DNA from 2 places in the Paenibacillus sp. FSL P2-0089 genome. Region 1 is predicted to be linked to the other one. Evidence: riboswitches for the same ligand, from Rfam matches in the RefSeq annotation. Region 1 holds a riboswitch; the other holds the start of a gene.
What was found. A riboswitch is a leader RNA that binds a small molecule or an ion and turns the genes downstream of it on or off. The one in region 1 is predicted to bind cyclic di-GMP.
Positions count from the first base shown of each region.

Region 2: linked by a shared signal. The riboswitch ahead of NST69_RS29595 (flagellar assembly protein A) and the one ahead of NST69_RS00800 (choice-of-anchor A family protein) in region 1 are both predicted to bind cyclic di-GMP.

Region 1 covers NZ_CP152006.1:187,122-193,111, forward strand. Annotated here, with positions in the region: gene NST69_RS00775 (sugar phosphate isomerase/epimerase) at 1-508, shown strand, start outside; tRNA gene NST69_RS00780 (tRNA-Thr) at 597-668, shown strand; gene NST69_RS00785 (YukJ family protein) at 729-1,475, opposite strand; gene NST69_RS00790 (ASCH domain-containing protein) at 1,573-1,995, shown strand; gene NST69_RS00795 (hypothetical protein) at 2,358-2,723, opposite strand; cyclic di-GMP riboswitch class I at 3,473-3,565, shown strand; gene NST69_RS00800 (choice-of-anchor A family protein) at 3,647-5,990, shown strand, end outside.
Region 2 covers NZ_CP152006.1:6,958,518-6,964,507, forward strand. Annotated here, with positions in the region: gene NST69_RS29580 (ABC transporter ATP-binding protein) at 1-266, opposite strand, end outside; gene NST69_RS29585 (ABC transporter substrate-binding protein) at 281-1,294, opposite strand; gene NST69_RS29590 (isochorismatase family cysteine hydrolase) at 1,320-2,003, opposite strand; cyclic di-GMP riboswitch class I at 2,508-2,600, shown strand; gene NST69_RS29595 (flagellar assembly protein A) at 2,708-4,327, shown strand; gene NST69_RS29600 (aldo/keto reductase) at 4,358-5,332, shown strand; gene hcp (hydroxylamine reductase) at 5,430-5,990, opposite strand, start outside.

The DNA of each region.
Region 1 (5,990 bases):
CGGACTGCAATATATGATCACCCCGTCGGCACCGCTTCCGCCGAACCCTTCCATAGAGGATGTAACGAGAATCATTCCATTCCTGGAGAAGGCTTCCGCAATGGTCCGGGCGGCGGGGATGCAGTACGGCTACCACAACCATGATTATGAATTCAAAGAGGTTGACGGCAAGGCGGTCATCGATATCTGGCTGGAGCAGATTCCTGCCGAGCATATGCTGGCTGAGTTTGATCTGGGATGGGTATACAGGGGGGGAGCCCGGCCCGTTGATTATGTGTCGCGGTACGCCGGCCGTGTTCCGCTGGTTCACATTAAGGACTTCGGAGCAGACAATGAGGAGACTGATCTCGGAAAGGGAGAGGTCGATTTCCGGAGCGTCTTCGAGATCGCGGAGCAGAGCGGAATTCTCTATTATATTGTGGAGCAAGAGGCATATGAGGTATCTTCTCTTGCAAGCGCTAAGCTCGCACTGGATTATTTCCGCGGGCTAGGGCTGATGCAGGGCTGATGACACAGCAGCCAGCGGAAAAAGGGGTTGCGTTTTCCGCTGGAAGAGTTATAATATTTTGTGTTTGGCAGGACAGCAAAGCCTGTTCGCTGGTGTAGCTCAGGGGTAGAGCAACGCACTCGTAATGCGTAGGCCGGGGGTTCAATTCCCTTCACCAGCATTCTTATGAATTAAGCTTGACGCGGCCTTCCGGTTCTGGGGACCGCGTTTTTTATTGGCCTTAAGCATTGGTATGATTACATTCACTAACCGGCTTGGTGGCATCTCCCTGGTCGTTAGTGCACCAGGATTGGGACTGGAAGGCCAGGAAGATAGCCACCCATCTGTGTTCATTCTCGAAATGAATAAGGACGCCGCCGTCTTGCCATGTGCCATTTTCTCTGGCGTACCCGCCCGCATTGCCTTGGTTCATATGAATATTATGAACGCCCTGCCCAGGGGAGAAGCCGAAGTACTTATCGGGCTTATCCTCTTCTGGTCCCCAAGGCTCGCCGAATACGTACAGGGTTGCATCCTGTTGCTGTGCCTCCTTGAGATAAGAGGTGATTTTATCATAAAGATTGTTGCGGGGATCGCTGTTTTCGGGTTCATTCCGGTTCGTATTAGGCAGAGCTACCATCTTACTGGGAATCACCAGGTTTCCCCTGATATAATCAAGGGCAAGGCTCCGGTTATGCCTGGTGATCTTCGTGAAGCCGGATTCAAGCGTGAGCCAACGGGCCGTTTCTTCCGCTTTGAAATGTTCGCCCACATAATAAAGCACCTGATTTGCGGTGTCCTCCGGTAAATGTTCCGCTTTTGCGCTTGATCTGATATTGATAGCCACCCTGTACTTTTTATTAATATCACCTTCAACCTCAACCAGTACCTGGACATGATTATTTTTGACACCTAGCTTATATATGGTATTCTCATTGGATAATTTGCATTTTAATACCCCGTACCCTTGATCTAATCCGTTACCCATAGTTCGTCAGTCCCCCTTCTTAGCTATTAATGTTTCCCATAGAAGGCCATAGTCATTCTGAGTAAAAAGGTGTTCAACAGAGGAGGCAAGCTGCATTATGAAATGCCTAACCATTCGCCAGCCGTGGGCCACGTTAATTGCGCTGGGAGAAAAACAAATCGAAACCCGGACCTGGCGGACCGCCCAGCGGGGAGAGTTAGCCATTCATGCCGGGATGCAGGTGAATAAGGCGATCTGCCGGACGGAGCCGTATCAGTCGTTGCTGGCACGTTACGGTTACACTGCGGACAACCTGCCAACCGGCAAGATCATTGCAGTCAGCCGCATTGCGGATTGCTGTGAGGTGACGCCGGAGCTTGCGCAGCAAGGCTGGCCGGGCGGCAATGAATATGTATTCGGCAATTATGCCGAAGGAAGGTATGCCTGGATGCTGGAGGAGGTTGTTCCGCTGGTACATCCCATACCTGCTAAGGGACGTCTGGGTTTCTGGGAATATCCTGTGCTGGAAGAGGAATTGTGAATTTCTTGACGGCAATGTGAAGAAAAATTGCTCCAGATTGGCTGTCAGCTGGTATAATTGGGATATTCGGCGGGAAATCTTCCTATATATAAGGAGAGTTGTGCTCTGAGGCGGTCTACCGCTGGAGAGGGGCAGAAATGCCGGGAAGGAGCGTATGCATAATAGATGGGAAGCCTTCTAATTGCATGGCTTTGTATGCTTTGTTTGTTTCTTGCGTTCAGGGATCAGGTAAGCCGGAGAATCCTGTACCCGGTAGCTGTGGTGGTGATATGCGGCACATTGGGGTATTGGACGTTGTTAATGTAGCCGCATCCGGGCGATCATTTAATGCAGAAGTCTGCCGCTTGCGGCAGGCTTCTTTGTTAGCGCTGCTCCATCTTCTCCATACCCAGATATCTGCGCATATGCAGAGTGGCCTGGGCGGCAATCACATCATCCAGCAGCAGCATCCGTTCGTGATAGCCCCTGCAGACAAATTTGGCTTCAACACCCGTCTCCAGCCGCTGCTGCTCATAGACCTTCAGACCACGTGCGCGCATTCCGGCACGGACCTCCCGCAGATCGGCAGAAGCGGCATGAGCGGCCGACTGGATTACCTCCAGATAAGGTGCAGGCGTGCGCAGCTCAGAGGCTATAGCAGAAGCATCGCGCTCGAAGGCGGATAGAATAAGCGGCAGCAAAATATAAGATTTGACCAGCAGGTTGTCCTGGCTCTCTGCTCTTTGCATCCTTCTCAACCCCTCGAAGAGAACGTATATTCGCATTGTAACTCATCCTTCAAAAAATAATCAATGGGTTTTATAAATTAACTCAAATAATGTGATATATTTCACAAAAAAATAAGATGAATTATTTTATATTAAAATTGAAATATTAAAGATTGAAAAATAAATCAGCTCAAAGGAGAATGGCAATGAGTCGTGAAGGAAGCCTCCGCCGTGGTTTGGTATTCGGGATCATTCTAAGTGTTCCGCTCTGGGTATCGATGATTGGCTGGGTTCAGCTGTTCGGGTCTGCCTAGGCGACATTTTATTCAAAATATATGAAGTCTATTAGCAGGTGTCGTCCCTATGGGCGGCACTTTTTTTTCGAGCTGAGGTGCCTGTAAATAGGTAAAATTGCATTGAACAGGAGCAGACAATGAGTAGGAGGGGTCTGAAGGCGATAAAATAGGACAAATGCATCAAATTTAAATAATATAAATTGATATTATTATAGGTAAGAGAGATAAACGGCTACAGCCAATCCTCTGATTTCTCGACTTTTTTCGTCAGCATATAAAAAAAGATTCGCCCCTGAAGCCTTATGATAAAAGGGTTAAATGAGGAATCTTCGCAAAAATAATTTCAAAAAATATACTGGGAATGGATTGACAACAGGGTGGGGGAGCGGATAAACTGAAATTAGTACAAAAGTAACAAATGTCATAGACTCAACAATGATCTTACATAAGCAAATCTTAATTGCATACCGAAATCATGTACAAACGCAAACCGTATCGAAAGAACGGGACGCAAAGTCAGGAATCTACTGTCTCTAAAGTTGAGGCTAGGGTCGTCCGGCCGCCGTGAAGCTAACCCTTCGTGGCGGTCTTTTTGTTGTTATAGTCGCGTGACAGATTCATAGAATAGTAACTAGGAGGTGTGGACTATTGAAGAAAAGAGTACGTAAAACAGCTGCCATCCTTATGGCAGGCCTATTGACCCTATCCAGTGCCTTTACGTGGGGGACGGATGTTAGAGCAGCTTCAGGGGTGCCGTATACGCCAACACCGGTTTTGGGGGTTGCAGGGAATTTTAATGCTTTTATCCTCGGGGATTTTAAACAAGCCAATGACCAGATTGAAGGCCGCCTGGCAGCGGCGGGGAACATTACCCTCTCCGGAGGATACGGAGTAGCCAGGGCATACAGGGATGCTTCGCCGACGGATGTACTTGTGGCCGGTAAGAATTTTGTACATTTAGGCAGTGGAGAGATCTATGGAAATGTGGTATTTGGGGATAGCTTTACAGCCAATGAGCCTGGTGTCAACATCAAAGGCGGGAAGAAAAATGCCAGCCCGATTGATTTTGCAGCCGAGCAGCAAGCTCTGATCTCCCGATCCACAGAGTATGGGGCCTTGGCCGACACGAATGAGATTGGCGATAATCATTATGGACAGCTCAAGATAAGTGCACCGGATCGTTTCAATGTAGTTCATTTGGATGCCTCGACACTGGCGAAGACCAACTATATCGAATTCAACATTGCACAGAACGCTACGCTGATTATTAATATAAGCGGGTCTACAGTCAATGTGCCGAGCTTTTCAATGAATAACGGCAGAGCCAGTCAGGTATTGTTCAACTTTTACGAAGCTTCTGAGGTGAATATCGCTTATACCTCATTCTTCGGGACGATCCTCGCACCTAGAGCGGATGTTCATTATGCCGGAGCAGAGCTGTACGGAACCCTGATTGCAAAATCTTTTAGCGGCGGGGTAGAGATGCACCTGGGATTGTACGAGGGAGAGGGGCCGCCGCCGAGTCCGACGCCGACCGCAACGCCGACACCTAGTCCATCACCGACACCAACGCCGACAGTGAAACCAACACCAACGGTAACGCCAACACCGACTGTGAAACCAACACCAACGGTAACGCCAACACCTACAGTGAAGCCAACACCGACGGTAACGCCAACACCTACAGTGAAGCCAACACCGACGGTAACGCCTACACCTACAGTGAAGCCAACACCGACCATAAAACCGTCACCTACACCTGTGTGCACTCCAACTCCAAAGCCAACACCGACTGTAAAACCGACACCAACGCCGACCGTGAAGCCGACACCAACGCCGACCGTGAAGCCAACACCAACGCCGACCGTGAAGCCAACACCAACGCCGACCGTGAAGCCGACACCAACGCCGACCGTGAAGCCGACACCGACCGTGAAGCCAACACCAACGCCGACCGTGAAGCCGACACCAACGCCGACTGTGAAGCCGACACCAACGCCGACCGTGAAGCCGACACCAACGCCGACTGTGAAGCCAACACCAACGCCGACTGTGAAGCCGACACCAACGCCGACTGTGAAGCCGACACCAACGCCGACTGTGAAGCCGACACCAACGCCAACGGTGAAGCCAACACCGACGCCGACCGTGAAGCCAACACCAACGCCGACCGTGAAGCCGACACCAACGCCAACGGTGAAGCCAACACCGACACCAACAGCGGTGCCGACGCCAACACCAACGGCAGTTCCGACACCAACGCCAACAGCGGTACCGACACCAACGCCAACAGCAGTACCGACACCAACGCCAACGGCAGAACCGACACCAACGCCAACGGCAGTACCGACACCAACACCAACGGCAGTACCGACACCAACACCAACAGCAGTACCGACACCAACGCCAACGGCAGTACCGACACCAACACCAACAGCAGTACCGACACCAACGCCAACGGCAGTACCGACACCAACGCCAACGGCAGTACCGACACCGACGCCAACAGCGGGACCGACACCAACGCCAACGGCAGAGCCGACACCAACACCAACGGCAGAGCCGACACCAACACCAACGGCAGAGCCGACACCAACGCCAACGGCGGTACCGACACCAACGCCAACGGCAGAACCGACACCAACACCAACGGCAGAGCCAACACCAACACCGACGGTAGAACCAACACCGACACCAACGCCAACGGCAGAGCCGACACCAACACCAACGGCAGAGCCAACACCAACGCCGACAGCGGAACCGACACCAACGCCAACGGCAGAACCGACACCAACACCAACGGTAGAACCAACACCAACGCCGACAGCAGAGCCGACACCAACGCCAACGGCAGAACCGACACCAACGCCAACGGCAGAGCCAACACCAACGCCAACGGCAGAGCCAACACCAACACCGACGGTAGAGCCAACACCGACACCGACGGTAGAGCCGACACCAACACCGACGGTAGAGCCAACACCGACACCGA
Region 2 (5,990 bases), 960 kb from region 1:
GACAGATCAGGCGAGGAATAGGCAACCTCCCCGCCTGCTTCCGGGCTTAACAGCCGCAGCATCAGCCGCAGTGTCGTGGATTTCCCGCAGCCGCTCGGTCCGAGAATCGAAATGAACTCATTGCGGTATACATCAAGACTGACCTGATTCAGCACAGGCACGTTGCCGAAGGACAGAGAGCAATTGCGCAGGGAGAGCATGGTTTCCCGGGTACCGGGATGCTGCGCGGCGGCAGCATCCAGCTGTTCTTTGATCGCTGTTGTCATTGTCGGTCCCCTCCTTATTTCAAAAACTCGTTGGTGAACAATCCGCCGATGTCCTGTTCCTTTTTCACAAATCCCAGCTCGACCAGATTCTTCTGCAATGTCTCCCAAGATGCCTCGTCCATTGAGCCCAGCGGGAGCTTCTCCGGATCCAGCAGCGGAATGCTGGCCTTCATCATATTGACCTCATGCTTCAGATCCAGCTTCTCGCCATACTTCAGACCGAATTCCGCCGCTTCCTCTGGATGCTTTACTGCATAATCCCAGCCCTGCATAGAGGCCTGTACGAAGCTGGCGACCATCTCCGGGTCCTTCTTGATGATAGACTCCGTAGTGAACAAGGTATCGGCATAGAAATTGATGCCATAGTCGTTCGGGTCGATAATATTCACTTCCTTGCCCTGCTCCTCTACAGCCAGCACTTCATTAATGACATATCCGGGCCAGGCCTTGACCTGACCGGTTAACAGCGGACTCAGATCATATTTGACCGGCATCTCTTCGATTTGCGAAGGGTCGATACCCGCGCTTTTCTCCATGGCACGGAAGGTCAGCTCTTCATTGCCGCCCAGTTTAATGCCCACCTTTTGCCCGACCAGATCCTCCATAGTCTTGATCCCGGACTCTTTGAGCGTGAACATGACGAACGGGGTTTTGCGGTAGATCGCGGACAACGCTTTGACCGGGACGCCTTTCTCTCTGGCGATGACGATCTGGTCGGCACCGGTAACTCCGAACTCCTCACTGCCGGAAGCTACCATCTGCACAGCCGGGAAATCCGAGCCCCCCGGGCGGATCTCAACATCCAGCCCCGCTTCTTTATAGAAGCCTTTTTCCACTGCGGTATAAAAGCCGGCAAACTGCGCCTGGTGAATCCACTTCAGCCGGAGCACCACCTTTTTCAGCTCGCCCGAGCCTTCCGCTCCCTGGCCTTCAGCCTTCCCGGCTTCCGTATTGTTACCGCAGGCGGTCAGGAGCAGCATTAGCGAGGTTAACAGCATCAGCGCTTTTGTTCTGGACTTGTTCCACATGGTTATTCCCCCGTTTATAAATGATTTAGTATTGCTCCAGCGCCTTCAGCACCGCTTGTGAATCACTTACACTGCCGAACACTCCGCCCTGCATTTGAACCATACTCAGCGCCGCCAGGTGATTCGCTTCATCCGTCGCTCCTGTACAATCTGCAAGGATCAGACACTCGTACCCGCGGTCATTGGCTTCCCTCATCGTGGTGTGTACACAGACATCGGTAGTAATACCGGTCAGAATCAGATGGGTAATTCCTTTATTCTTCAGGATCAGGTCCAGGTCTGTTGCGTAAAAGCTCCCTTTGCCCGGCTTGTCTATAATGTACTCTCCGTGGGCAGGCGCCAGCTCATCAATGATCTGCCAGCCGCGCTCCCCCCGCACGAGGATTCGTCCCGCCGGTCCTTCGGAGCCGATCTCGGCCCCGATCTGGCGGCTGCGCCACCGCTTGTTCGCCGGCAGATCCGACAGATCCGGCTTATGCCCCTCGCGGGTATGGATCACGGTGAAGCCTTCGATGTCCCGGATACGGGCCAGCAGCCGCTGAATGGGCTGGATCGCCCTCGCTGTTAATGAGAGGTCATAACCCATTCTCTCGACGTAACCGCCCTTGCCGCAAAAATCCGTCTGCATGTCGATAATCATCAGCGCTGTCTTCGCCGGGTCCACAGCCCCGTTATAAGGCCAGATGTAAGGTGTTGCTGCAATCTGCATGGTTTATGCTCCTCTCCTGATGTCGCCATCTCTATTAATGTTACATTAGTTAACATTAATTCGCGTTTCCTTGGTATGAGTTAGATTATATTACAATGAATTTGCGATGTCTTCGGTTTTATTACGAAATAATACACTGAATGTTTGTGTTTATTTACATAGTTAACATACACATAACATTAACACTCGCAAAATCGCTTATCAAAAAAGAACACTCCGAGTCTTACCAAGCCCAGGGTGTCCCAACAGTTGAATGCTCATACTTTCCTCCCCCTGCCTCTTCCATAAGCTGTAAGCGCTGGGAAACCAGTTTTTTTGTCGAAATAGAGCTGCATATTTCGAGTTTTTTGATAAATAGGCATAATATAGTTGAAAAATAGCTCTTTAAGTACTAGAATTAAGCTTGTTTGCAGAAGTTAATGACGCGTAAGAACTATTTATGACTCTTTTTGTCGATTACAGTCGACCATAACTCCCACCTCTACAGGATGTATATCATTGATCTATTTCTAAAGGCAAACTCCCCGAAAGGGCAGGACGCAAAGCTATGGGCCTAAGAACGCCGGAATCTGCGTTTACGGTTGCCAGGCTGCCAATAGAGACCACTTAAGCCAGCTATTCAGGAGGGAAAGCCTCCCAGGCTTGATGATGTTCTTTTTCTGTACGAATTGCCATTGATCATACGAAAAAGTGAGGTTACAACCATGCCGCAGCAGGATATCGAACCAAGCCGATATGAATTCGTAGAGTCCCTGATGCTCGAACGTAAAGGTCTCCTGGATTCATTCTCTGTGGAGGGCCGAGCTTCTGACGGGACAACTGGAGATAAGAATGGAATTATCCTCGTGCAGGACAACCAGATATTCATTACTCCCCCGCTCCCCGGAGGTGCTCCCGCCCGCATTTCTGCGGTCCACCCTGTTGTCCTGAAGATCAACTGGAAGACCGTTACAGAGCCGACCGAGGTGACCAGAGCGGATTATATCACTTGGGAGATCTGTGAGAAGCCGCAATATGAAATTACCGTATCGCCTGACAAGCTCAAGGTCCACTTCACTTTATACCGTGCAGAGAAGTACGCCTGGAATCTGGTCAACTGCCCCGCCGCCTTCGAAGCGGTCGTCCGTGCCCAGCCCAATCCGGCGATGCTGCTGTCCACGCTCACCATAGAACAGATTATCGCCTCACTGGACAACCGTTTTATTCTGCGCAACCTGAACATTCCCGCCCTGTACGCGGAGCTGGAGAACCCTACATATCTCCCCGTATGCATCGCTGAAGGCAGAGCCCCGCTGCCCGGCAAGGAAGCCCGGCTGGAATTCCTGCTGCCTGAGCATACACTGGAGGGGAACCGGATGCTTCAGGGACAGGGAGCCCGGGGTCAGAAGCCTGCGGAACCCTTGGAGTATCTCCGTTTCCCGGGAGCCCCCTTTGCCTTTGCAGGCGAAGTCTTCGCCCGCAAGCTGCCGCCGGAAGAAGGCATTCCCGGCCTCGACACAGACGGAAGGGTCCTGCCCCCTCCCCCGCCGCAGGATATCTACTTTGCTGCCGGTAATCATGCCAAGCTCCTTCCCTGTGGCAATATCGTAGCCCGGCACACCGGCAGGCCCCGTATCTGCGGAGGAAGCGGCAGCGTCCGGATATGTGACTTCCCTCCGGTCAGTCTTCTGGCCAGAGAGATGACAGATCCTGCGGGCGATGTTATGTTCGCAGGTGACATCATTGTACCGGGAGATCTGGAAGGACCTGTACGAATTGAAGCCCTCGGGAATGTGTACGTCTATGGCGATATCCGCCAATCTACAATTATAGCCACCGGCAGTATTTACGTTAGCGGCCAGGTCACCGGCAGCGGCCTGTACGCCGGACACGCCGGGGTAATGCAGCATCGTCTGCACAGCCTCGCATGCCTGCTGCGGACAGAGACGGACGGACTGCTTGAGGCAGCGCGCCAGCTGGCCAAGAATGTGGAATCCCGCCAGCAATCCGTGAATTACGGCCTGGTAGTCATGCTGCTGCTGGAGGATAAATACAGCCACTTGGGCAGCCTGATCCGTGATCTTCAGGCTGCGCTAAGCCGTATGAACGGGGCGTTCGGCTCCGGCACGGACCAGCTCTGGCAGATGCTTGAGGTATTCGCCCATCCGGGACAATTCACCGGGTACATCACGGACAGTGTCCTAAGCCGCTTCTCCAGGCTGCTGCTTAAGCTGGGTGAGGAGATTGAGCTGCTCCAGGAGGAGCATGCGGTGATTAATCTCGCCCGGTCACAGGACAGCCGCCTGGAGTCCGGCGGCAAGCTGCTTGTGCGTGATTCCTGCTAAGACTACTACTATATAAGGAGAAGTGAGAGCGTGCGATATAACCGTCTGGGCAATAGCGGCCTGCAGGTGTCCGCCCTGGGTCTTGGAACCAATTCCTTCGGCAAACGGGCAGATCAGGAGACCTCGGTCCGCATTCTGCACACCGCTATGGATCAGGGCATCAATTTCATCGATACCGCCAATATCTATGCCGGATCTGAATCGGAGCGGATCATCGGCCTTGCGCTGGAAGGCAAACGCCATAACGCAGTGCTGGCGACCAAAGCCGGATTGCCGAAGCATGAGGGACCCGGCGGCAGCGGCTCTTCGCGCCATCATCTGATGCAGGAGCTGGAGGGCAGCCTGCGCCGGCTGAAGACCGACCATGTGGATCTGTATCAGATTCACACCTTCGATCCCTACACACCGCTGGAGGAAACGCTGCGTACTCTGGATGATCTGATCTCCGCAGGCAAGGTGCGCTATATCGGAGCCTCCAATTATGCCGCCTGGGAGCTGATGAAGGCGCTTGGAATCAGCGAAGCCCGGCACTTCGCGAAATACATCTCTATCCAGTGCAGCTATTCGCTGGCTGACCGCACGCCCGAAGCGGAGCTGCTTCCGCTATGCCTGGATCAGGGTCTGGGCATCATCCCATACTTCCCTCTGGCGGGCGGCATTCTTACCGGCAAATATACTGGCAGCAGCAAAGCCCCTGCCGGCTCCAGAGCAGAGACAGATCCGAACTTCCGACGCTTCCTTACCCCGGAGCGCATCTCGCTCGGGGAGCAGGTTCAGGACATTGCGGAGCGACTGGGCACCTCACCTGCAGCTCTATCCCTGGCTTGGCTGATGAACCGGCCCGCCGTCTCCACGGTGATTGTCGGTGCAACTACAGTAGAGCAGGTACAACATAATCTGCAGAGTCTCTCCGCTTCACCGGATGAGGGAATACTTGAGCAGCTTGACCAGGCCAGCGCCGCCTTCCGCACCGGCGAGCCGTTTGCAGTCTACCGGCTGCCGTAAGCGCTGACGGTGACGTTCATATCCATACACAAAAGCGAGCCCCCGTATACGGAGACTCGCTTTTGTGTATTTTGGCTAATGCTGAAGCTGTATTGCATTATACCGCAGCAATGAACCGCTCCATGTCTTCCTGTACCGTAGTAATACCGCCGATGCCGAAGGTATCTACCAGAACCTTAGCTACATTAGGCGACAGGAAGGCCGGAAGTGTAGGACCCAGATGAATGTTCTTCACGCCCAGATGCAGCAGCGCCAGCAGTACAATCACCGCTTTTTGCTCATACCAGGCAATGTTATAGGAGATCGGAAGATCGTTGATATCTGCAAGACCGAACACTTCCTTCAGCTTAAGCGCTATGACCACAAGGGAATAAGAGTCATTGCACTGGCCGGCATCAAGTACACGGGGAATTCCGCCGATATCGCCAAGCGCCAGCTTGTTATATTTGTATTTGGCACAGCCTGCGGTAAGGATCACCGTGTCACTCGGCAGCTCTGCCGCGAAATCGGTGTAATAATTCCGGCTCTTCATCCGTCCGTCGCACCCAGCCATGACGAAGAATTGCTTGATGGCGCCGCTCTCTACTGCTCCAACCACCTGATCCGCGACATTCATTACAGCCGCATGCGCGAAGCCGCCGATAATCTCGCCTGTCTC